DNA from 4 places in the Bacillus sp. BACIII genome. Region 4 is predicted to be linked to each of the others. Evidence: riboswitches for the same ligand, from Rfam matches in the RefSeq annotation. Region 4 holds a riboswitch; each other region holds the start of a gene.
What was found. Region 4 has a riboswitch for S-adenosylmethionine ahead of metK (methionine adenosyltransferase). Riboswitches for the same ligand answer to the same signal wherever they lie in the genome.
Positions count from the first base shown of each region.

Region 1: linked by a shared signal. The riboswitch ahead of mtnW (2,3-diketo-5-methylthiopentyl-1-phosphate enolase) and the one ahead of metK (methionine adenosyltransferase) in region 4 are both predicted to bind S-adenosylmethionine.
Region 2: linked by a shared signal. The riboswitch ahead of mtnK (S-methyl-5-thioribose kinase) and the one ahead of metK (methionine adenosyltransferase) in region 4 are both predicted to bind S-adenosylmethionine.
Region 3: linked by a shared signal. The riboswitch ahead of ACXN9U_RS06800 (phosphoadenylyl-sulfate reductase) and the one ahead of metK (methionine adenosyltransferase) in region 4 are both predicted to bind S-adenosylmethionine.

Region 1 covers NZ_CM174437.1:1,674,539-1,679,633, forward strand. Annotated here, with positions in the region: gene kinD (sporulation kinase KinD) at 1-570, shown strand, start outside; gene spo0E (aspartyl-phosphate phosphatase Spo0E) at 779-1,039, opposite strand; gene ACXN9U_RS07810 (1,2-dihydroxy-3-keto-5-methylthiopentene dioxygenase) at 1,310-1,849, opposite strand; gene ACXN9U_RS07815 (methylthioribulose 1-phosphate dehydratase) at 1,865-2,494, opposite strand; gene mtnX (2-hydroxy-3-keto-5-methylthiopentenyl-1-phosphate phosphatase) at 2,452-3,156, opposite strand; gene mtnW (2,3-diketo-5-methylthiopentyl-1-phosphate enolase) at 3,153-4,367, opposite strand; SAM riboswitch class I at 4,449-4,548, opposite strand; gene ACXN9U_RS07830 (pyridoxal phosphate-dependent aminotransferase) at 4,585-5,095, opposite strand, start outside.
Region 2 covers NZ_CM174437.1:1,680,412-1,685,506, reverse strand. Annotated here, with positions in the region: gene ACXN9U_RS07855 (PAS domain-containing sensor histidine kinase) at 1-971, shown strand, start outside; gene ACXN9U_RS07850 (methylated-DNA--[protein]-cysteine S-methyltransferase) at 968-1,465, shown strand; gene mtnA (S-methyl-5-thioribose-1-phosphate isomerase) at 1,707-2,768, opposite strand; gene mtnK (S-methyl-5-thioribose kinase) at 2,775-3,959, opposite strand; SAM riboswitch class I at 4,069-4,223, opposite strand; gene ACXN9U_RS07835 (carbon-nitrogen family hydrolase) at 4,316-5,095, opposite strand.
Region 3 covers NZ_CM174437.1:1,428,793-1,433,887, forward strand. Annotated here, with positions in the region: gene cysC (adenylyl-sulfate kinase) at 1-273, opposite strand, end outside; gene sat (sulfate adenylyltransferase) at 287-1,435, opposite strand; gene cysP (sulfate permease) at 1,483-2,547, opposite strand; gene ACXN9U_RS06800 (phosphoadenylyl-sulfate reductase) at 2,560-3,261, opposite strand; SAM riboswitch class I at 3,388-3,492, opposite strand; gene pyrE (orotate phosphoribosyltransferase) at 3,593-4,225, opposite strand; gene pyrF (orotidine-5'-phosphate decarboxylase) at 4,222-4,941, opposite strand; gene ACXN9U_RS06815 (dihydroorotate dehydrogenase) at 4,910-5,095, opposite strand, start outside.
Region 4 covers NZ_CM174437.1:108,599-113,693, forward strand. Annotated here, with positions in the region: gene ACXN9U_RS00690 (alpha/beta hydrolase family protein) at 1-49, shown strand, start outside; gene ACXN9U_RS00695 (DUF2584 domain-containing protein) at 107-349, shown strand; gene pckA (phosphoenolpyruvate carboxykinase (ATP)) at 392-1,975, opposite strand; SAM riboswitch class I at 2,173-2,311, shown strand; gene metK (methionine adenosyltransferase) at 2,481-3,683, shown strand; gene asnB (asparagine synthase (glutamine-hydrolyzing)) at 3,827-5,095, shown strand, end outside.

The DNA.
Region 1 (5,095 bases), 1.6 Mb from region 4:
CAGAAAAAATATAAAACGGAGGAAGATCAACTGTATTTCTCAATTATTGAGCAGGAGGTTAAACGGATCAATCAGATTGTCAGTGAGTTTTTAGTGCTCGGCAAACCGACCGCGGAACGATTGGAAGTGAACTCGCTGCAGGATATTCTTGATGAGATTATGCCGATTATTTATTCCGAAGGGAATCTTTATAATGTGGAAGTGAATGTGGAGATTCTCGTCAATCGGCCGCTCAAGGTCAACTGCACGAAAGACCATATTAAACAGGTGATCTTAAATGTCGCGAAAAACGCGCTCGAATCAATGCAGGAAGGCGGCAGGCTGTCCATCTATTTAGAGGCCCTCGACGATAAAGCGGTCATTAAAGTGGCCGACAACGGAATGGGTATTTCTGAAGATATGCTTGAGCACATTTTCCTTCCGTTTGTCACATCAAAGGAAAAAGGCACCGGCCTCGGTCTTGTCGTATGTAAACGGATCGTGCTGATGTACGGCGGTTCGATTGACATTCAAAGTGAAGTCGATAAAGGCACAGAGGTCACCATTACCCTCCCTGCCGCTTCACGATGAAAAAACACCCTGAAAGAGGGTGTTTTTTATATAAGAAGAATATGTGTAAGAGGATATACAGGGGAACGGCATCATAGCCGGCAGATAGATACGAGGCGCTTCGTGAGCTGTGCCAGCGGAAAAGCCCGCTGACTGTACGCGGTCATCTTTTTAGATGCGGCGGTTGATCATGAAGCGCATTCAGTCTTCGTTATCTGTTTATCATCAATCATTTGTTTGCTTCATATGCAGGCATGACGTCACCGCGGGAGAACAAGCCTATTTTCTTCACAAGGCCCTGTATTCCTTGGTGATGTGTGCGTTCACGGTTTATCAGCTGCTGATACGCGTTCATCAGACTGTCCAGTTCCTGGCTGTGTCTGATCGTGTCATATCCCGTAAATCCCTGCCTGTTAGCCGCATCTATCATCATTTTTCTCTTTTCATCAATAGATACTAGCAATTTTTCTTGTTCAGAATAACTGCCCATTCACTTCACCCCTCACCGCTAAAAGAATAGGAAACAAGTTTGATTGGGTTATTGAGCATTATTACAGATTATACTTTATTTGTAAACATTTTTTTACTAAATAACTTAATTTTTCATTTCATATTGGAATCTTTACTATGATTACGAGAATAATACCCATTCAGGTAATGATATAAACAAAATGCGCCCATTTAATGCATAAAAAAACAGAGATTTTATATTACAATAAAAAACCTCTCATGCGGCTGACCGCATGAGAGGTTCGGACATCTATCCGTTTTGCACACTTTCATTTTCATAAATCGGCACCCATCCTTCAGTCGTCACGAAGATTCGGATTGCGACGACCCGGCGGTCCTCCTGAAGCGTAAAGTAGTGGCGGATGTTCTCCGGAACCGAAATCAAATCCCCCGGATTTAAACGGACATCAAAAAAAGTGCCGTCTTTGCCCTGAATGACGAAGATGCCGTGCCCGCTGACGATAAATCGGACTTCATCATCCGTGTGGTGATGTTCTCTTTGAAAATTTTTCAACAGCTCATCAAGATTGGGTGTTGTATCTGATAAAGAAATGACATCCTGAGACCGATAGCCGCGCCGGGCTGAAATATCCTGAATCTCCTTGTCAAACACCGTGAGAATCCGGTTTTTTTCATCTTCGGTTAGATCGTATTTCTCCGAAAGCTCAGGCGGAAGTTTTTCAATGTTCCACTGCTCATAGATCACCTCTTGTTCGTCTAAAAAGCGCGCTACTTCTTCCTGATGTTCAATGATCGTATTCTTTTCGTCATGAATTCTGATTGTCGCCATTTTGCATTCCTCCTTTTATTTTACAAGCTGCGGCCGAAGTGACAGAAGCTTGATGTGACAGCTGAATAAAAATTCATAGGCTTCCAGCACCCTTTTCGCCTCAAACGCGGTCCGCCCCCATGCTGTAATGCCGTGATTGCGGATTAATACCGCGCCTGATCCGGCGTCTGCATGGCGCGCGAAGCTTTCGGCCAATGCCGGGATGTGCGCCGGATTGTCAATGATCGGAACGGTCACCGACGCGTTTTCCTCCCACAATCCGAGCGCCTTAATAATCTCCTGCCCCTGAAAGGTGATCTGTTTTTCATCCCCGTAGAGCTCTGAGATGACATTATTATTAACGGTATGGACATGCAGACAGCAGCCCGCGTCTGTCTTTTGGTATAAGTACGTATGGAGAAGCGTTTCTGCCGAGGGTTTTAAGGAATGGCCGGTCTCAGCGGGCTCCCCGTTCTCATCGACTAAGAGAAAATCTTCGTCTGTTTCTTTTCGTTTGTCTTTTCCGCTTGCCGTAACGAGAAACGTCAGCGGCCCGTCGGATACTTTGATGGAAAGATTCCCGCTTGTAGCCGGGAACCAGTCTCTTTCAGCCAGCTCACGCTTTACTTCGGCAAGTTCGCGCCAGCGTTCTTCTTTTGCAGCCATGCCTGCACCTCCCCGATATTTTCGATGCCTGTTTTCACTTCATGAAAATCTTGAAAAGGCTGATGCCGAAGACCAAGCTCTTTGCATTCAGTCAAAAGATAATCTCTCGCAAAACACATATCGGATAACTTTGCAGCCTCGACATCCGTCACCGAATCACCGATCATAATGAGAAATTTCTGCCGGTCGGATAGCTTCCGGATGACTGACGGTTTGCAGCAGCCGCACTGATTCGTGCAGGCTTCGTCACAGGCGTGCGGCCAATTGATATGAATATATTCATTGTCAAAGGATGCATGATTGCAAAAGATCCGCTCTTTTTCTACGATGCCTTCTAAAAGCGGATGCACAAAAAAGTCCATCCCTCCGCTTACGATGTAAAACGGGAGATCGTTTGACCGGACAAACGAAACAAAATCCAAAAAGCCGTCCCGTATTTTCGCATCCTCCAGAATAAAGTCCGTCAGCTCTTCTTTTAAGCTGCTCGGCAGCAGCCCGAACATCCGGCCGACTCCTTCCTGAATTGATATACTTTTAGACAGAACACCGTCTTTTAATTCAAGCCACTCAGGGGGTGCGAATTTTTTCATCATACTGACAATGTTGTCGTTCATGGTGACTGTTCCGTCGAAATCACAAATAATCAGCGGTGTGCGGGTCATACGGTTTCCGCCTTTCCCCATTTGTCTAATGCGAGCTGAAGATCTTTGCACGACGCGGCTTTTTCTTCAATCGGCTGTGCTTCAAGCACCGCATCAATGATGGCGCGGAACGCTCTTCCGCCGCCCTCGGCTCCTTTCGGATGGCCGTGGATGCCTCCGCCTGCATTGATGATGTGATCAATACCGAAATCACGCATCAGCAATGGCACCATGCCGGGATGAATGCCTGCTGACGGGACGGCAAACGTCGGGTGAAAGACGTCGTCTTTTACACATTCATGATGGATCGCAAGTGCGGACTCCTTCGGAAGAGCAACAGATCCGTATGGTGACGGAAATAAGCTGAAATCGGCGCCGCAATAGCGGTTCAGCTTGCCGAGCAAAAGGGCGTGCGATAAACCGTAAACTGGAGATGATGTAAACGCGCCGCTGACCGCCGGATGCGCCATAATCGGAAGCGGGATTTCCCCGTCTTCAGCAAGGCTTTGCATGACGTCTAAGCCGTAGGCGAACACATTCAGTAAGAGGGCGTCTGCCCCGAGTTCTGCCGCGCGTCTTGCTTTATCCCGCAATTCAGAAGTCCTCCCCGTCAGGTTTACGGCGTACAGCGTGTTATGCCCCGTCTCCTCCCGCGTTTCCTTCAGGACTTGTTTTCCTTCGATAATGCGGGTCTCAAACGGAGCCAGTTCATTTTCAAAGAAAATTTCGTCATCTTTAATAAGATCCACGCCGCCGAGCGCCTGTTGTCTGAGCTGCTCTTTAATGTCGGCAAGATCCCGTCCGATCACCCCTTTAAAGATGCTCATCAGAAGCGGTCTTTCAAATTCGCCCAACAGTTTGCGAATGCCGTATATACCGAATTTCGGCCCGGGAAGGGAGCGTTTAAACCCTTCGGAAAATTCAAGATCAGTCAATTTTATTTTTCCGTCCAGTGACAGCTTTCCGAATACCGTCGTCAGGACGGCCGGTATATCTTTTGAAAAGTTCGCCTCAGGATAGGCGATGGTGATAATGGATTGTGTTTCGTTTTCTTTGGCCCCTTCTTTATCCTCAACTTTCACGACCCGGCCTTTATGCTTTCTGAGCTGTTCCTGTTTCACCAGGGGCAGATCCGTCCAGGAGCCTACCGTCAGCCCCGCCGCAATCTGTTCCGCCCGCTTTTCACTGTCCTTTGTGTCTGTCAGAAGATATGTTGCCAATACTTCGCTCATGCGTGAACGCCTCTCTTTCTTTCGCAAAATATAAAAAAGCCTCTTCCTTATGAGCAGAAAGAGGCTTCGTGTTATGTCCGAATCTTATCTCTCAGCTCCTGCTGCAAGAATTAGCACCGTGCTTTATCAGTCGGTTGCCGGGCTTCATCGGGCTCGTCCCTCTGCCTGCTCTTGATAAGAATAATGATTTTATAAAGTATTTTGAATTATCGCATTGTTATCCTGATATGTCAATGCTTTTTCGGGTGAAAAGATTCAGCTTCCCGATCCGTTCCGCAGCTTCTTTAAGTCTTTCTTCACTTGTCAGAAGACCGACTCTTATATAGCCTTCTCCCCATTTTCCGAACCCGTTTCCGGCTGCGACCGCGACATCCGCTTTTTCCAAAAGCAGATCTGAAAACGACTGCGACGTATAACCGTCCGGCACCGGAAGCCATGCAAAAAAGGAACCCGCCGGAGCCGTCACATCCCAGCCGATATCACGGCAGGCTGCAATCCAGGCATTGCGTCTCGACTCATATCTGTCATTTTGCGCTGCGACGCACGTCTGATCCGCCAAAAGAGCGGCGGCTGCCGCCTGCTGCGCCGCGGGAAACAGGCTGACAAACATATGATCTTGATAAAGGTTGATCGCTTCGATGACAGACGCGTTTCCGACGGCAAATCCGACCCGCCAGCCCGCCATGTTATACGTTTTGGACAAAGTATAGATTTCAATCCCCGTTTCT
Region 2 (5,095 bases), 1.6 Mb from region 4:
TTGACGCGAATCCTCTCGCAAGCCGTATACTCGGCATGCCCGATGATGAGCTGAGAGCGCATACCGTTCCGGATATTCTTTCTTTATTTGAAATTGAAAACGCGGGTGTACCCGCCAAAAAGATCGATCTGGAAGGAATGGATAATGAAATTCCCTTCCTGTTAAGCAGCAGTGACAGCCGCAAATTGGAATTTTCCTTTAAAAGGAATATCATTCAAAATATGAACCTGGCCATCTTTAAAGATGTCACCGAGGCCAAAGAGCTTGAGGAGAGGCTGCGGAAATCCGACACTCTTCACGTCGTAGGAGAGCTGGCGGCCGGCATCGCCCACGAAATCAGAAATCCGATGACTGCGCTGAAAGGGTTCATTCAGCTTTTGCAAGGAAGCATTGAAGGCGAATATTCCCTGTACTTTAACGTCATTACCTCAGAATTAAAACGCATCGAGTCTATCATTACCGAATTTTTAATTTTAGCGAAACCTCAGGCAATATTATATGAAGAAAAAGACGTGACGCAGATTATGAAAGACACGGCTGATCTTTTGAATGCCCAGGCCAATCTTGTCAATGTGCAGATCCATTTGAACCAGACCGGGAACATCCCGCCGATTTATTGTGAGCCGAATCAATTAAAACAGGTGTTTATCAATATTTTAAAAAACGCCATTGAAGTCATGCCGGGCGGCGGCAATATCTACGTGACGATCCAGCCTTCTGATAAAGACCACATTCTGATATCCCTTCAAGATGAAGGAACAGGCATTTCTGAAGACAAATTAAAACGTCTGGGCGAGCCATTCTACACGACAAAAGACAGGGGGACGGGCCTCGGTCTCATGGTCAGTTATAAAATCATCGAAGAGCATCAGGGCCGCATTCATGTGGAAAGTGAAGAAGGGAAGGGCACGGTTTTTCATTTGACGCTTCCGATCCGGCAGAATACAGAAGAAAGAAGGAGCGGCGAATGATCTGCTTTACAAGTGTGAACGCACCGTTTGGAACGGTCAGCCTGACGGAGGAAGATGGCTTTATTACCGGCCTGTTTCTCACCGGGGAAGATTTTGAGGAATGGCGGAAAGATACGTCCGGCGTAAAATCGTGCGAAACCGATTTGCTGTCGGAGGCGAAACAGCAGCTGACATCATATTTTTCCGGAGAGAGAAAGCATTTCGCACTGCCTCTGAAACAACAAGGCACACTCTTTCAGGAAAAGGTATGGAACGCGCTGGCGATGATTCCTTACGGTGAATCACGAAGCTATGGCGATGTAGCTGAAGCTATCGGCAAGCCGAAAGCGGTGCGCGCCATCGGACAGGCCAATAAACGCAACCGGCTGCCGATTTTTGTCCCGTGCCATCGGGTAATCGGCAAAAACAGCGCCTTAACGGGATACGCGGGCACGAAGACGGATGTAAAAGCGGCGCTGCTGAACATCGAACAAATATCCTATAAAGAAAAATAAAGCATATGGCACGTTCCGTTTTTTTACGTCCGACATATCATTTTATTAAGTGAAAAAAGTTGGTCTGATGAAAAAGGAGGACGAAGCCTGATGAAAATGAGCCGTCCGCAAAAGATAGCCGGTTATGCAGAGCTGTTTTTTAAAATGCATCTGATTTCAGCCGCCCAAAAAGATGAAGTGCTGACATTATGCAGACAAAAAAACCGCTGACATTGCCTGAGGCAACATCATCAGCGGTTTTTCAGCTCAGCTGGCAGTCTGCGAATAATTGTTCAATTTCTTCCGTGTAAGAACCCATCACAATTCCTTTCTCGGTGATAATGCCTGAAATCAGGCTGCTCGGTGTGATGTCAAAGGCCGGATTGAAGACCGGCACATCTTCGGGAGCGGTGCGTATGCCTGAGATCTGTCTGACCTCATCCGGATCTCTTTCTTCAATCGGAATCTGATCGCCGTTTTCAATCTGCAAGTCAAATGTCGAAAGCGGTGCGGCCACAAAAAACGGAATCTGAAAGGCGTTTGCCAAGATCGCGAGGCCGTACGTTCCGATTTTGTTGGCCGTATCTCCGTTTTTAGCAATTCTGTCAGCGCCGACAATGACTGCTGAAATATGTTTTTCCTTCATTGTATGGGCGGCCATGCTGTCAGTAATGAGCGTGACATCAATCCCGCCCTGCATCAGCTCCCACGCCGTCAGCCGCGATCCTTGGAGAACGGGCCTTGTTTCACATGCGTAAATATGAAGGCCGAGGTCTTTTTGTTTCGCTAAGTAAAAGGGGGCAAGCGCCGTACCGTACCGGCTTGTGGCAATTGAACCCGCATTGCAGATGGTCATGATCTGGTCTCCTTTTTTAAAAAGGTGCAGCGCATTTTGGCCGATCATCCGGCATGTTTCTTCATCTTCAATCTGAATTTGAATGGCTTCATGAACGAGTGTTGTCTTCGCTTCATTGATTGAGATTGCACTCCTGATGGAATCCGTCAGTCTGTCAAGCGCCCAAGTGAGATTGACGGCAGTCGGTCTAGAGCTGTTTAAATATGCTTTGACATCGGCGAGCTGACGGCGGAAATCAGAAAGATCGCGGGTTTCAAACGATTTGGCGGCAAGCGCGAGTCCGAACGCCGCAGTTATACCGATGGCCGGAGCGCCCCTTACTTTCAGTGTGACAATCGCGTCGAATACATCTTCCTTTGTTTCAAGATCCGCATACTCAGTGACATCAGGGAGCTTTTGCTGATTTAAAATGCGGATGTGTGTTTCTTTCCATTCCACGGAACGGGGGATGGCAAATTCATTTGTCATGCTGCATCATTCCTTTACATGGAGCTTAAATTGATCCAGAACCTCAGTGATATGCTTCAGTTCTTTTCTGTTTTCGATATAATAGGCGCCGATTTCAAGCGCCAGCTTCTTCCGTTCAATTCGTTTATCAAACGGAGTGATTTCATCCAAGTCAGCCACATGGGCGAGCCCGATCGTGCGCCGGATCAGTTCGCATCCCGCAAAACCGACCGCTTCCTCAAACGCGTTTTTCAGTGTATCTTCCAGCAGGTGTCTGCAGGAAGGCAGGCAGTCTTTCTCCCATGCTTCACTGAATGTTTCTACAAATGTGTCCCATACGGCGGCGGTGTGGTCATATAACGGCTGTCTGTCGTCACCGTCCCGGCTGAGGGCGTTTAACAGCAGATTTGCGATAAATTGGCCGATGTCAAAGCCGATCGGTCCGAAGAAAGCAAACTCGGGATCAATGACCTTTGTTTCATGTTCATCGGCAAAGATGCTTCCCGTATGCAGATCGCCGTGAACCAATGTTTCCGCGGAATTCAGAAAGACGGCTTTCAATTCATCAGCGCCTTCTTTCAGCCGGGAATTGTTCCAAATTTTTTCTGCGTATGGGCGCAGCTCCTCTTCAAAATCGTTTGTTTCATGGTCGAAAAACGGTTCTGTAAACACAAGCCTTTCTGTAATATTGCAAAGTTCGGGATTTGTAAACTGCTTTGCGAGCTGCTGTTTTACTTTCGCATCAAGCGCATAATCGGATGAGTAAAAGAGCGTTTTTCCCAGAAACTCACCGATATGGGCTGATAAATTCGGATAGTGTTTTCCTTCCATCAGTCCTTTTCTTGAGATCTTCAGATGCGAAAGGTCTTCCATTACCGTAACCGCCATTTCAGTATCGGAATAGTAAACGGCCGGAACGAGATGGGGCACGTGTTCGCCCTGGCGGATGAGGGCGCTGCTTTCGATTCTCGCCCGGTCAATCGTAAGCGGCCAGCTTTCCCCGACGATTTTCGCGTAAGGAATCGCCTGTTTAATAATCAGTCCCTTTTTGTTTTCTTTATCGAAAACGTGAAAGACGTAATTTAAATTGCCGTCGCCGATTTCACGGCATGTGAGAGTGCTTTTGCTTTGAAATAAGCCGAGCTTCACAGCTAACGCTGCGGCGGAGCTTTCCGTTAATTGTTCATAAAGACTTGTTTTAGTTGCAGACATGGATTTACCCTCCAATTATGTAGTGGCAGTAAGAGATCGTGACGGAGAATACGCCCGAAAAAAAGCCTCCTTCTCTGAAAGAGAAGGAGGCCGAAACAGTGCAGTCCGCCTCTTATCTCTCAGATAACATCTGATGGAATTAGCACCGTGCCCTATGAGACAATCGTCTCGGCGCAAAATGTACGCGCCCCATTTCACAATGGAATTACGGTCGGTTGCTGTTGGGGTCAAAAGGCCAATCCCTCGCCCAACTCTCGATAAGAGAAAAATATATTGATTTGTATCACAATTCGGATTAATCAGTTGATGAAAATATTAGCAGGTGCCGGATATTCTTGTCAACATTTTTTTGAAAATTAATATAAATCACGTCGCAAATCTTTGAATACCGGGATGGTCTCGCGTACGGACGCGCTTTCTGAAACATCGATTTCCGCCCGGACTGCGCCTTCCGTCCGATCTCCTTCGGCTAAAATCCGGCCCCACGGGTCAATAATCAGGCTGTGGCCGGCAAATTCATTATCGGGATTTGACCCCGTGCAGTTAGAGGCCGCGACAAAACATTGGTTTTCAATGGCTCTGGCGACAAGCAGACTCCGCCAATGATCGAGGCGGGGCAGAGGCCATTCCGCAGAGATAAACAGGACATTCGCTCCTTGGGACGTATGCTTTCTGATCCATTCGGGGAACCGGATATCATAGCAGATCAGCCCGGCGCACTTGACACCGTCAAGCTCAAAGGAACCGTCACTGTTTCCTGCCGCCAAATGCAGATGTTCGTCCATCAGCTGAAACAGATGGGCTTTCTGATACCGCTTCACGATCTGCCCGCTGTTATCTGCGATGTACATAGTGTTATAGACGTTTTCGCCTTCTTTGACCGCAAAAGATCCGGCAACGAGGTGTACGTTGTATGCTTTGGCCGTTTTTTTAAGCCATTGTTCCGAAACTTCGCCGTTTTCATCCGCCAGCTGGTCAAGCCGTGTGAGATCATAGCCGGTCGCCCACAGCTCAGGAAGCACGATGACATCAGCATGGCGGCTTTCTTGCTCGATTAAAGTTTCTGCTTTTTTGAAGTTTTCTGAAGGATTTCCGTATGAAATATCAAATTGCAAACAGGAAACGGTCCATTTCAT
Region 3 (5,095 bases), 1.3 Mb from region 4:
TGCCACTTCCCCGATTCGGCGTATATTTTCCTTGCGGTCATCATCAGAAAATCCTAAGTCCTTGTTTAAGCCGTGACGGATGTTATCTCCATCTAGCACAATGACTTGATAGCCTTGTTCAAACAGCTCGCGGGCTGCGGCGTTTGCAATCGTGGATTTCCCTGAACCGCTTAAACCCGTCAGCCAGAGGATAGAGCTTTTATGCTTGTTTTTCTGTTGGTATTCTTCTTTCGTTATTGAGGCTTCATGCCATACGATATCACGATTTGTCACTCTTTTTTCCTCCTTAAGAAACGCCTGCTTCTTCTTTTGTTTTCAGCCCTTTAATCAGCACATCGACAACTTCAGGACGGCTGAATTCCGCCGGCGGCATGACGCCGCTTCGCAGCATTTCTCTGACCTTTGTTCCCGACAGAATGACGTGGTCTTCTCTGTCATGCGGACATGTTTTGGCCGTTCCCATATTGCCGCATTTTTGGCAGAAGAAGCTGTGCTCGAATTTCATCGGTGTAATCCCGAGCTCATCCGCTGTAAATTGATCAAACAGCTCTTGCGCTTCGTATGTGCCGTAGTAATCACCGACGCCGGCATGATCGCGGCCGACGATAAAATGCGTGCATCCGTAGTTTTTGCGGACAAGCGCGTGGAAAATGGCTTCTCTCGGTCCCGCGTACCGCATTGCCGCCAAAAATACACCGAGGAAAACGCGGTCTTTCGGATAATAATGATCGAGCAGCACCTGATAGCTTTCCATTCTGACATCCGCCGGAATATCATCTGATTTTGTTTCACCGACGAGCGGGTTCAAAAACAGGCCGTCAACCGTCTCAAGCGCGGTTTTCTGGATATATTCGTGAGCGCGGTGAACCGGATTTCTCGTTTGGAAACCGACGATGGTTTTCCAGCCTTTTTCTTCAAAGCTTCGTCTCGTTTCAGCAGGTTCAAATGTAAACTCAGGAAACTGCTTTGACGCTTTTTTAATTAATGTGATCGGCCCGCCGACATACGTATCGCCGCGTGAAAATAGTTTTTTCACGCCTGGATGAGCGTCATCATCGGTTTTATATACGTGAACGGCTTCTTTTTGTTTATCCGGCGTATAAATATCTTCGATGTCCACTGCGCCGTATGTTTCTCCGCCGTAAGTCAGTTTTACGGTGTCTCCGACAGCAAGCTCAGCCGCTTTTTCTGAATCGACCGGAAGCGTAATCGGCAAAGACCAGACAGCCCCGGATGCCAGACGCATATTTTCAACGACTGACACGTAATCTTTTTCTGTGAAAAATCCTTCAATCGGGCTGTAGGCTCCGATTCCGATCAGCTCTAAATCAGCAAACGAAATCAAATCCAGCTCAATTTCTTTTTGGACGGATGTAAGATCATACTGCTCATTCACCCGATTAACTAATGTTCCTCCGTGCGGTGCTAGACTCATAGTACATTTTCCTCCCAGTTAACAGATAAATAAACTCAGATTAATAGTTAAATGCCCCCGCCTTGTTCATGGACAGAGCGTTTCTCTTTTCGGATGGCTTTCATCAGACTGGCGGCTCCGCCAGCTGCCAAAAGCACGCTGGCCATCATAAAGATGGAATAGTAATCTCCTTTTAACAGCAGAGAGACAAGCAGATACGAAATCGACAGTGACAAAAACGGCGAAACGACCCATACTTTGAGCATCGTTTTCACGACTTCTTTATGAAAAACGTTCGGCCCGTTTTTGGCCATTCCGATACCGATGATTGATGATGATGTCACCTGCGCCAAAGGAACCGGCAGACCGAACACGGAACTGATAATGACAAGTCCGGCTCCGGTTCCGGAAAGCAGTATGCCTTCGCCGGCGGAAAATCTCGTAATCTTTTTCCCGTTGGTTTCAAGCACTCTGCGTCCTAAAAGCAGAGCGCCGAGAGCGACAAAGATACCTCCGTACAGCGTCCCTTTGGACACGCTGAGCACGCCGGCGGCAACTAAAGGCCCTACCGCATTTGCGACGTTGTTCATTCCGGCTGAAAAAGCTTCCCAAAACCCCGCAATAAGCAGGACAACCCCCAAAACCTTCTGTTTCCGGCTCGAAATGACTCGAATATTCAGAGAACTGGATACCTTCGATACGAGAAACGTGAAACAGAACGCAACAAACGGTACGAGCACCCAAAAAATCACGATGACCAAAAGATGCTGCAGAAACAATACTTTGTACGCGACGCCGACCCCGACAATCGCCCCAACGGTGACCTCGCTTGTCGACAGCGGAATGCCGAGCACATTCGCCGTGAATAACGATAACGCCGCCGCTCCGATAATAATGCACACAATGGTGAGCGTAATGGTCTGTTCGGGAATGATTCCGCCGCTGATCGTCTTAACGACTTCTCCGCCGCCGATAACCGCCCCTGACAGGACGCCGGCCGCGCAGATAATCAGCGCATACGTTTTCTTTTTAACGGCGCCGGAACCGTAAGCGACCCCCATTGAAGCCGCGGCTCCGCTGGCTCCGATATTCATGGCGAAAAACAGGCAGAATAAAATAGCGGCTAATTCCATTGTGCAGCTCCTTTATTCATGCAGTCCGCATTCTGTTTTTGCCATTCCGTTCCATCTGCCGCTCCGCAGGTCTTCTGCGGTAAACGCAGGTGAAGTGCACGGTTCACAGCCGATGCTCGGATAGCCCTGATCATGAAGAATGTTATAATCCAGCTCATGCTTGGATGTATATCTCCAGATGTCTTTCCACGTCCAGTGGATCAGCGGGCATACTTTAATGGATTGAAACTTATCGTCTTTATTCAGGAAATTCGTATTCGCCCGGCTCGGCCCTTGATCGCGTCGGAGGCCGGACAGCCATGCCGGACGCCCGGCGAGCGCTTCTCTTAACGGCAGAATTTTTCTGATGAAGCAGCACTGGTTCGGTTCTCTTTCCCACAGTTTATCTCCGTGAGCCTCGGCCTGTTCCTCAAGAGTAAGGCTGGGCTTTTTCAGGATGATGTTCAGTCCCGGGTAACGTTCTTTCACTTTTTCGATCGTTTCATATGTTTCTTTAAAGTGAAGTCCTGTATCGAGAAACACGATTTCCGCGTCTTTTTTCACTTTAGAAATTAAATCGATCAGGACGATTCCCTCAATCCCGAAGCTGCACGCGTAAACAAGCTGGTCTCCGTAGTGGCCGTATGCCCATTTTAAAACGGACAGCGCGCCTTTATAGGAATCGTCTTCCGGAAATGTAATCGCCGGTTCCTCCCATGTGTCATACGTTAGCATTTTTTCTTTCCTCCTCCCGGAGACAATCAAACAGCTGTTGTTTTCTGCCGGTTGTCTTATCCCTCAATCTTTTTTCATATAAAAAACTTTCAATCCAGCGGAATGAAAGACAGTGACCCGTTATAGCCCTTATCTTCAAAATGCTGTGCATTTTTCTGGATGCGGCACCTTGCATGACACGCAGGTTGCCGGGCGTCATCGGTCCAGTCCCTCAGCCGCTCTTGATAAGCTTTTTAGATTTGTACTAAATTTTAGCACAATTCTAACAGAAGTCAACCCGAGTTTTTTGATAGGAATAATAAAACAGGCCCTGAGGCCTGTTTTATTGTCATTATTTTTTAAACCAATCTTTTGACTCGGGATTTTGTTTCCATGATTTCAGTTTCTCAATGTCATCTGAATGTATCGTTCCGTTTTCAAGCGCTACTTCAATCAGCGTGTCATAATCTGTTAACGAGTAGTACGGCAGACCCGCTTTTTTAAAGGCTTCTCTTGCTTTCGGCAGTCCGTATGTAAAAATTGAAAGGACGCCGAGAACTTCCGCGCCCTCTCTTTGAAGGGCCGCCGCAGCTTCAAGCACGCTGCCCCCGGTAGAAATCAAGTCTTCAATCACGACTGTTTTTTGTCCTTTTTTAACGGCGCCTTCTATTTGATTTCCTTTGCCGTGCGCTTTCGGTTTGCTTCTGACGTAGCACATCGGAGCGCCTGTACGGTCTGCGAGAAGCGCAGCATGCGGAATGCCTGCCGTGGCAGTGCCCGCGATCATCTCCGCCTCGGGGAAATGCTCTTTCAGCAGTCTGCCGAGCCCGTCCGCCACATTATTTCTCACTTTTGGATACGACAATGTCAGACGGTTGTCACAATAAATCGGCGATAAAATGCCGCTCGCCCACGTAAACGGCTCATTCGGGCGTAAAAAGACAGCTTCAATGTGTAATAGATGTTTTGCGATAGCCTGTTTCATCGGCGAACGCCCTCCCATTCCAGTTTAATGGCTTCATATGCTTTAACGGGGTTTTCCGCTTTTGTAATTGAACGGCCTACGACAATGGCAGACGAACCGTTTTCTTTCGCAAATGACGGAGTCGCCGTCCGGACTTGATCATCAGCTGCGTCATTGGCCGTGCGGATGCCCGGAGTGACTGTCAGAAATGACGGCCGGACCGCTTCATAAATGGCTTTTGTTTCATGAACTGAACATACCACTCCGTCCAGCCCGCACTCTTCAGCCATTTTGCCGTAATGTACAACCGTTTCTAACAGCGGCTTTTGCAGCAGAAGCTCTTCCTTCGCCATCTGCTCTGAAGTGCTCGTCAGCTGGGTGACTGCGATTAATGACGGGCGTTTTTTGCCTGCCGGCGTGCCTTCTTCAAGCCCCTCAAGAGCTGCGCGCATCATGCGTCCGCCCCCTGCGGCATGCACATTGACGAGATCAACGCCGAGGCCCGCAAGCCGCTTCATCGCTTTATTGACTGTAGTCGGAATATCATGAAGCTTCAAATCTAAAAATATATCACAGTTCCGTTCTTTTAATTGGTGAATTATGGCGGGTCCTTCCTGATAAAAAAGTTCCATCCCCGTTTTGACAAACAGCCTTTCCTTTTTAAACAAATCTAGAAACGCTAAAGTTTCTTCTCCTGATGCAAAATCAAGCGCGATGATGGGCAGGTTGTTCTGCATGTTTCCAGCTCCTTCCGATGCATTCACTTACAGATTGATAACCGTATTGGCGCAGCACACGAGGGAGCTGTTCAATGATTTCCGGGCAGACGAACGGATTGACGAAGTTGGCCGTCCCGACGGCAACTGCACTTGCTCCGGCGAGAAGAAATTC
Region 4 (5,095 bases):
AAACAGGCGCATTGTCCGGCGTCTGGCGGAATGGATGAAGACAAGGTAAGATAACGGATTTATGATATGATAATAAAGAAAAAGAGAATGAAAGGGGATTTTCATTTTGGGAATGCCTGTTGAATTTAATACAATGATTGTGACAAAAGGCAATGAAAAACGGATAGAGGAAAATATCTTTTTATTGGAGAAAGAGGGCTACCGCGTTTATCCTCTTGATATTCCGATGGACGTGCGCAAAACAAAAAACGGCGAGAAATCCGGCACTGGCGAAGTCCAAAAGCTCGAATGGGCGAACGGCCGGACGAGCATTACATATAGACTCACTTCGCTTCATTCGACTAACTGAAAAAACAAAAGCCAAGGGCAGCAGCGCCCTTGGCTTTTTTGATTAAACGAGAGGTCCGCCGGTTTTGGCAATTGAGTCTGCATGAGAAAACTTTTTAAAGTTTTCTTTAAACTCATTGGCTAAAAACAGCGCCTTTTCATTGTATGCTTTTTTATCGCTCCATGTGTTTTCAGGCTGAAGAACCTCATCCGGAACGCCCGGAACGTGAACGGGACTGTGCAGGCCGAAAATGCTGTCTGCCGTCATATCTGTCTGATCAAGCGTGCCGTCAATTGCGGCTTTTACCATCGCTCTTGTATACGAAAGTTTCATCCGCTCTCCGACTCCGTACCCTCCGCCGGTCCAGCCTGTGTTGACCAGGAAGACTTGAGCGCCGTGCTCGTCGATTTTATGCCCGAGCATTTCGGCATAGACGTGAGCCGGAAGCGGCAGGAAAGGTGAACCGAAGCATGTTGAGAAAGTCGTTTGCGGAGATGTCACGCCGCGCTCGGTTCCCGCGAGTTTGCTGGTGTACCCGCTTAAGAAATGATACATCGCCTGTTCCTTCGTCAGTTTGCTGATCGGAGGGAGCACCCCGAACGCGTCCGCCGTTAAAAAGACGATCGCCTGCGGATGGTCGGCAATGCTCGGCTGCACGATATTGCCGATCATCTCAATCGGATACGCGGCTCTTGTGTTTTCCGTGTAGAAGGAATTGTCGTAATCCGCCTCACCCGTTTTTTCATCAAGCACAACATTCTCAAGAACAGACCCGAAGCGGATCGCACGAAAAATCTGCGGTTCTTTTTCTTCGCTCAGGTTGATACATTTAGCATAACATCCGCCTTCAATGTTAAACACGCCGGAGTCTGACCAGCCGTGCTCGTCATCGCCGATCAGTTTCCGGTCCGCATCGGCTGAAAGCGTCGTTTTCCCCGTGCCGGAAAGACCGAAGAACAAGGCGACATCACCTTTTTCACCGACGTTGGCTGAGCAGTGCATCGGCAGAATATCTTGCTGGGGAAGAAGGAAGTTCATAATGGAGAAAATTGATTTTTTCATTTCTCCGGCGTATTCGGTGCCGCCGATTAAAATGACGCGCTTTTCGAAAGAGACAATGATAAATGTTTCCGAATGCGTGCCGTCCGTCTCCGGATCCGCTTTAAAATGCGGAGCTGAGAGAATGGTAAACGGCTGTGCTTCCGGATCCCTTTCAGCCGTCTCCGGTCTGATAAACAGCTGGCGCGCGAACAGGTTGTGCCATGCAAATTCATTTACGACTGTAATCGGCAGTCTGTATTTTTCATCTGCGCCTGCGAATCCTTCAAAAACAAACAGTTCATCTCTCTGTTTTAAGTAGCTGACGACTTTGGCGTACAGCTTTTCAAACGCCGCTTCAGAAATGGGCTGGTTCACCGCGCCCCAATCAATTTGATTTTCAGTGCTTTTTTCACGAACGATAAATTTATCTTTAGGTGATCGCCCCGTATATGCACCGGTAGTGGCGCGTACGGCGCCCGTAGATGTCAGCGTCCCTTCATTTCGGGTGATCACTTTTTCGGTAAGTTTTGGCGCCGATAAATTATGATGCACATTTGGACTTGCGAGTAATGCTTGAAGATCTGCGGTTAAATCAACTAATTTCATAAAACCCTTCCTTTGCCGGTTTATTTTTATTTCGCTGAATGTGGAATTAGTATAACACATATATAAAAATAGTCTATACTGTTTATTATTTTTTGTTTGTGTTTTTCCATTGCTTCCTGAAATAAAGGCGCGTAATCGCTTTAATTCATATTGACACTTTCCGCCCTTTTACGATAAGATATTTCATTGAGCGGATACTCTTATCCCGAGCTGGCGGAGGGACAGGCCCGATGAAGCCCAGCAACCGGTTTCTCTGTAAAAAAGCAGGTGAATACACTGTGGGAAACCAAGGTGCTAACCTGATGCAAGGTTTAATATTTCCTTGAGCGATAAGAGTGAAAGGCACACAGACCAAACCCTTTCCTCGAGTGGAAAAGGTTTTTTTATTTCATAAAATATGCCAATTAACATTCTCTGATATAGTATGACATTGTATTAAGAGGGAGCGAGTTCCGTATCATATGAGAAGGTCTTTCAAAAGATCTTTTTTCAGGAGGAAAAGTGAATGAGTAAAAACCGTCGACTATTTACATCTGAATCTGTTACCGAGGGTCATCCGGATAAAATCTGTGACCAAATTTCTGACAGCATCTTAGATGAGATTTTAAAAAAAGACCCGAACGCGCGCGTAGCCTGTGAAACATCTGTAACGACAGGCCTTGTGCTGGTAAGCGGAGAGATTACAACATCAACATACGTTGACATTCCGAAAACAGTCCGTGAAACGATTAAAGAAATCGGCTACACACGGGCAAAATACGGATTTGATGCGGAGACTTGCGCTGTTTTAACATCAATTGATGAACAGTCTGCGGATATCGCAATGGGTGTCGATCAGGCTCTTGAAGCGCGTGAAGGCACAATGAGCGATGCTGAAATCGAAGCTATCGGAGCAGGTGACCAAGGTCTGATGTTCGGTTATGCGTGTAACGAAACGAAAGAGCTTATGCCGCTTCCGATCTCTTTGGCGCATAAATTGGCCCGCCGTTTGAGCGAAGTCCGCAAAGAAGACATTCTTCCGTACCTTCGCCCTGACGGAAAAACGCAAGTTACCGTTGAATATGATGAAAACAATAAGCCGGTCCGCATCGATGCGATCGTCATCTCAACTCAGCACCATCCGGAAATTACGCTTGAGCAGATTCAGCGCAATCTGAAAGAGCATGTCATTAATCCTGTCGTGCCTGAGGAACTGATTGATGACGAAACAAAATACTTCATCAACCCTACGGGACGTTTCGTAATCGGCGGTCCTCAAGGTGATGCGGGACTTACCGGCCGTAAAATCATTGTTGATACATACGGCGGATATGCACGCCACGGCGGCGGTGCATTCTCCGGTAAGGATGCGACGAAAGTAGACCGTTCAGCGGCTTACGCTGCGAGATACGTAGCGAAAAACATCGTGGCTGCAGGACTTGCTGATTCTTGTGAAGTGCAGCTTGCATACGCAATCGGCGTGGCACAGCCTGTATCTATTTCCATCAATACATTTGATACAGGAAAAGCTTCTGAAGAGAAACTGATCGAAGTCGTACGGAATAACTTCGACCTGAGACCTGCCGGCATTATTAAAATGCTTGATTTGCGCCGTCCGATCTATAAGCAGACTGCCGCTTACGGCCACTTCGGACGTCACGATGTGGATCTTCCTTGGGAGCGTACTGACAAGGCGGATGCGCTTCGCAAAGAAGCACTAGGAGAATAATTTTATAGCCGCTTATTTAAGCGGCTTTCCCTTTTTGCAGATGCTGCCATGCTTATTTTTTACATAGCGTGAAACCAATGGCGTAACAAAGCGTCTATAAAAAGGGGGTCCAATTAGAAAATTACACTTATGGAGGCTATACTATGTGTGGATTTGTCGGTGTTTTTAATAAGCATCCATTAACTCAAACCGCAGATCAAGAAGAGCTAATCAAACAAATGAACCAAATGATCGTTCACCGCGGTCCTGACAGCGATGGGTATTATCATGATGAGCACGTCGGATTCGGCTTCAGACGGCTCAGTATTATTGACGTAGAAAACGGCGGACAGCCTTTATCATATGAAGATGAGAAATATTGGATCATTTTTAACGGCGAAATCTATAACTACATTGAATTGAGAGAAGAGCTTGAAGCGAAAGGCTACACTTTCAATACAGATTCCGATACCGAGGTGCTCCTTGCGACATACCGTCATTATAAAGAAGAAGCCGCTTCAAAGCTTCGCGGAATGTTTGCGTTTTTAATCTGGAACAAAACTGACCGTGTCATGTACGGCGCGAGAGACCCGTTCGGCATTAAACCGCTGTATTACACAACCATCGGGGACAAAGTGTATTTTGCATCTGAAAGAAAAAGTTTAATGGCCGCTCAAAACGGTATTGATCTCGATAAAGCTTCTTTACAGCAATATATGTCTTTCCAATTCGTCCCTGAACCGAGCACGCTTGACGCTGAAGTGAAAAAAGTCGAGCCGGGCAGCCAGTTTACGATCCGCCCGGAAGGCGAAATCGCGTTTAAAACATATTTCAAAGCGAACTTTAAGCCCGTTCAGTCCGATGAAGATAAATTGGTGAAAGAAGTCAGAGACGCAATCTTTGACTCTGTCAAAGTCCACATGAGAAGTGACGTTCCTGTCGGCTCGTTTCTATCCGGCGGCATCGACTCTTCTTTTATCGTCTCAGTTGCGAAAGAATTTCACCCGAACCTTAAAACATTTTCTGTCGGCTTTGAACAGCAGGGCTTCAGTGAGGTTGACGTAGCGAAGGAAACAGCTGCCGCGCTCGGGATTGAAAATATCAGCAAAGTCATTTCTCCTGAGGAGTATATGAACGAGCTTCCGAAAATCGTCTGGCACTTCGATGACCCGCTTGCAGATCCGGCGGCGATTCCTTTGTACTTTGTCGCGAAAGAAGCGAAAAAGCATGTAACGGTTGCGTTATCCGGGGAAGGCGCGGACGAGCTGTTCGGCGGGTACAATATTTACCGCGAACCGCTGTCGCTTAAACCGTTTGAACGCATTCCGTCCGGTCTGAAAAAAATGCTTCTTCATGTGGCGTCCGTCATGCCGGAAGGAATGAGAGGAAAAAGCCTCTTAGTCCGCGGCTGCACACCGCTTGAGGACCGTTAT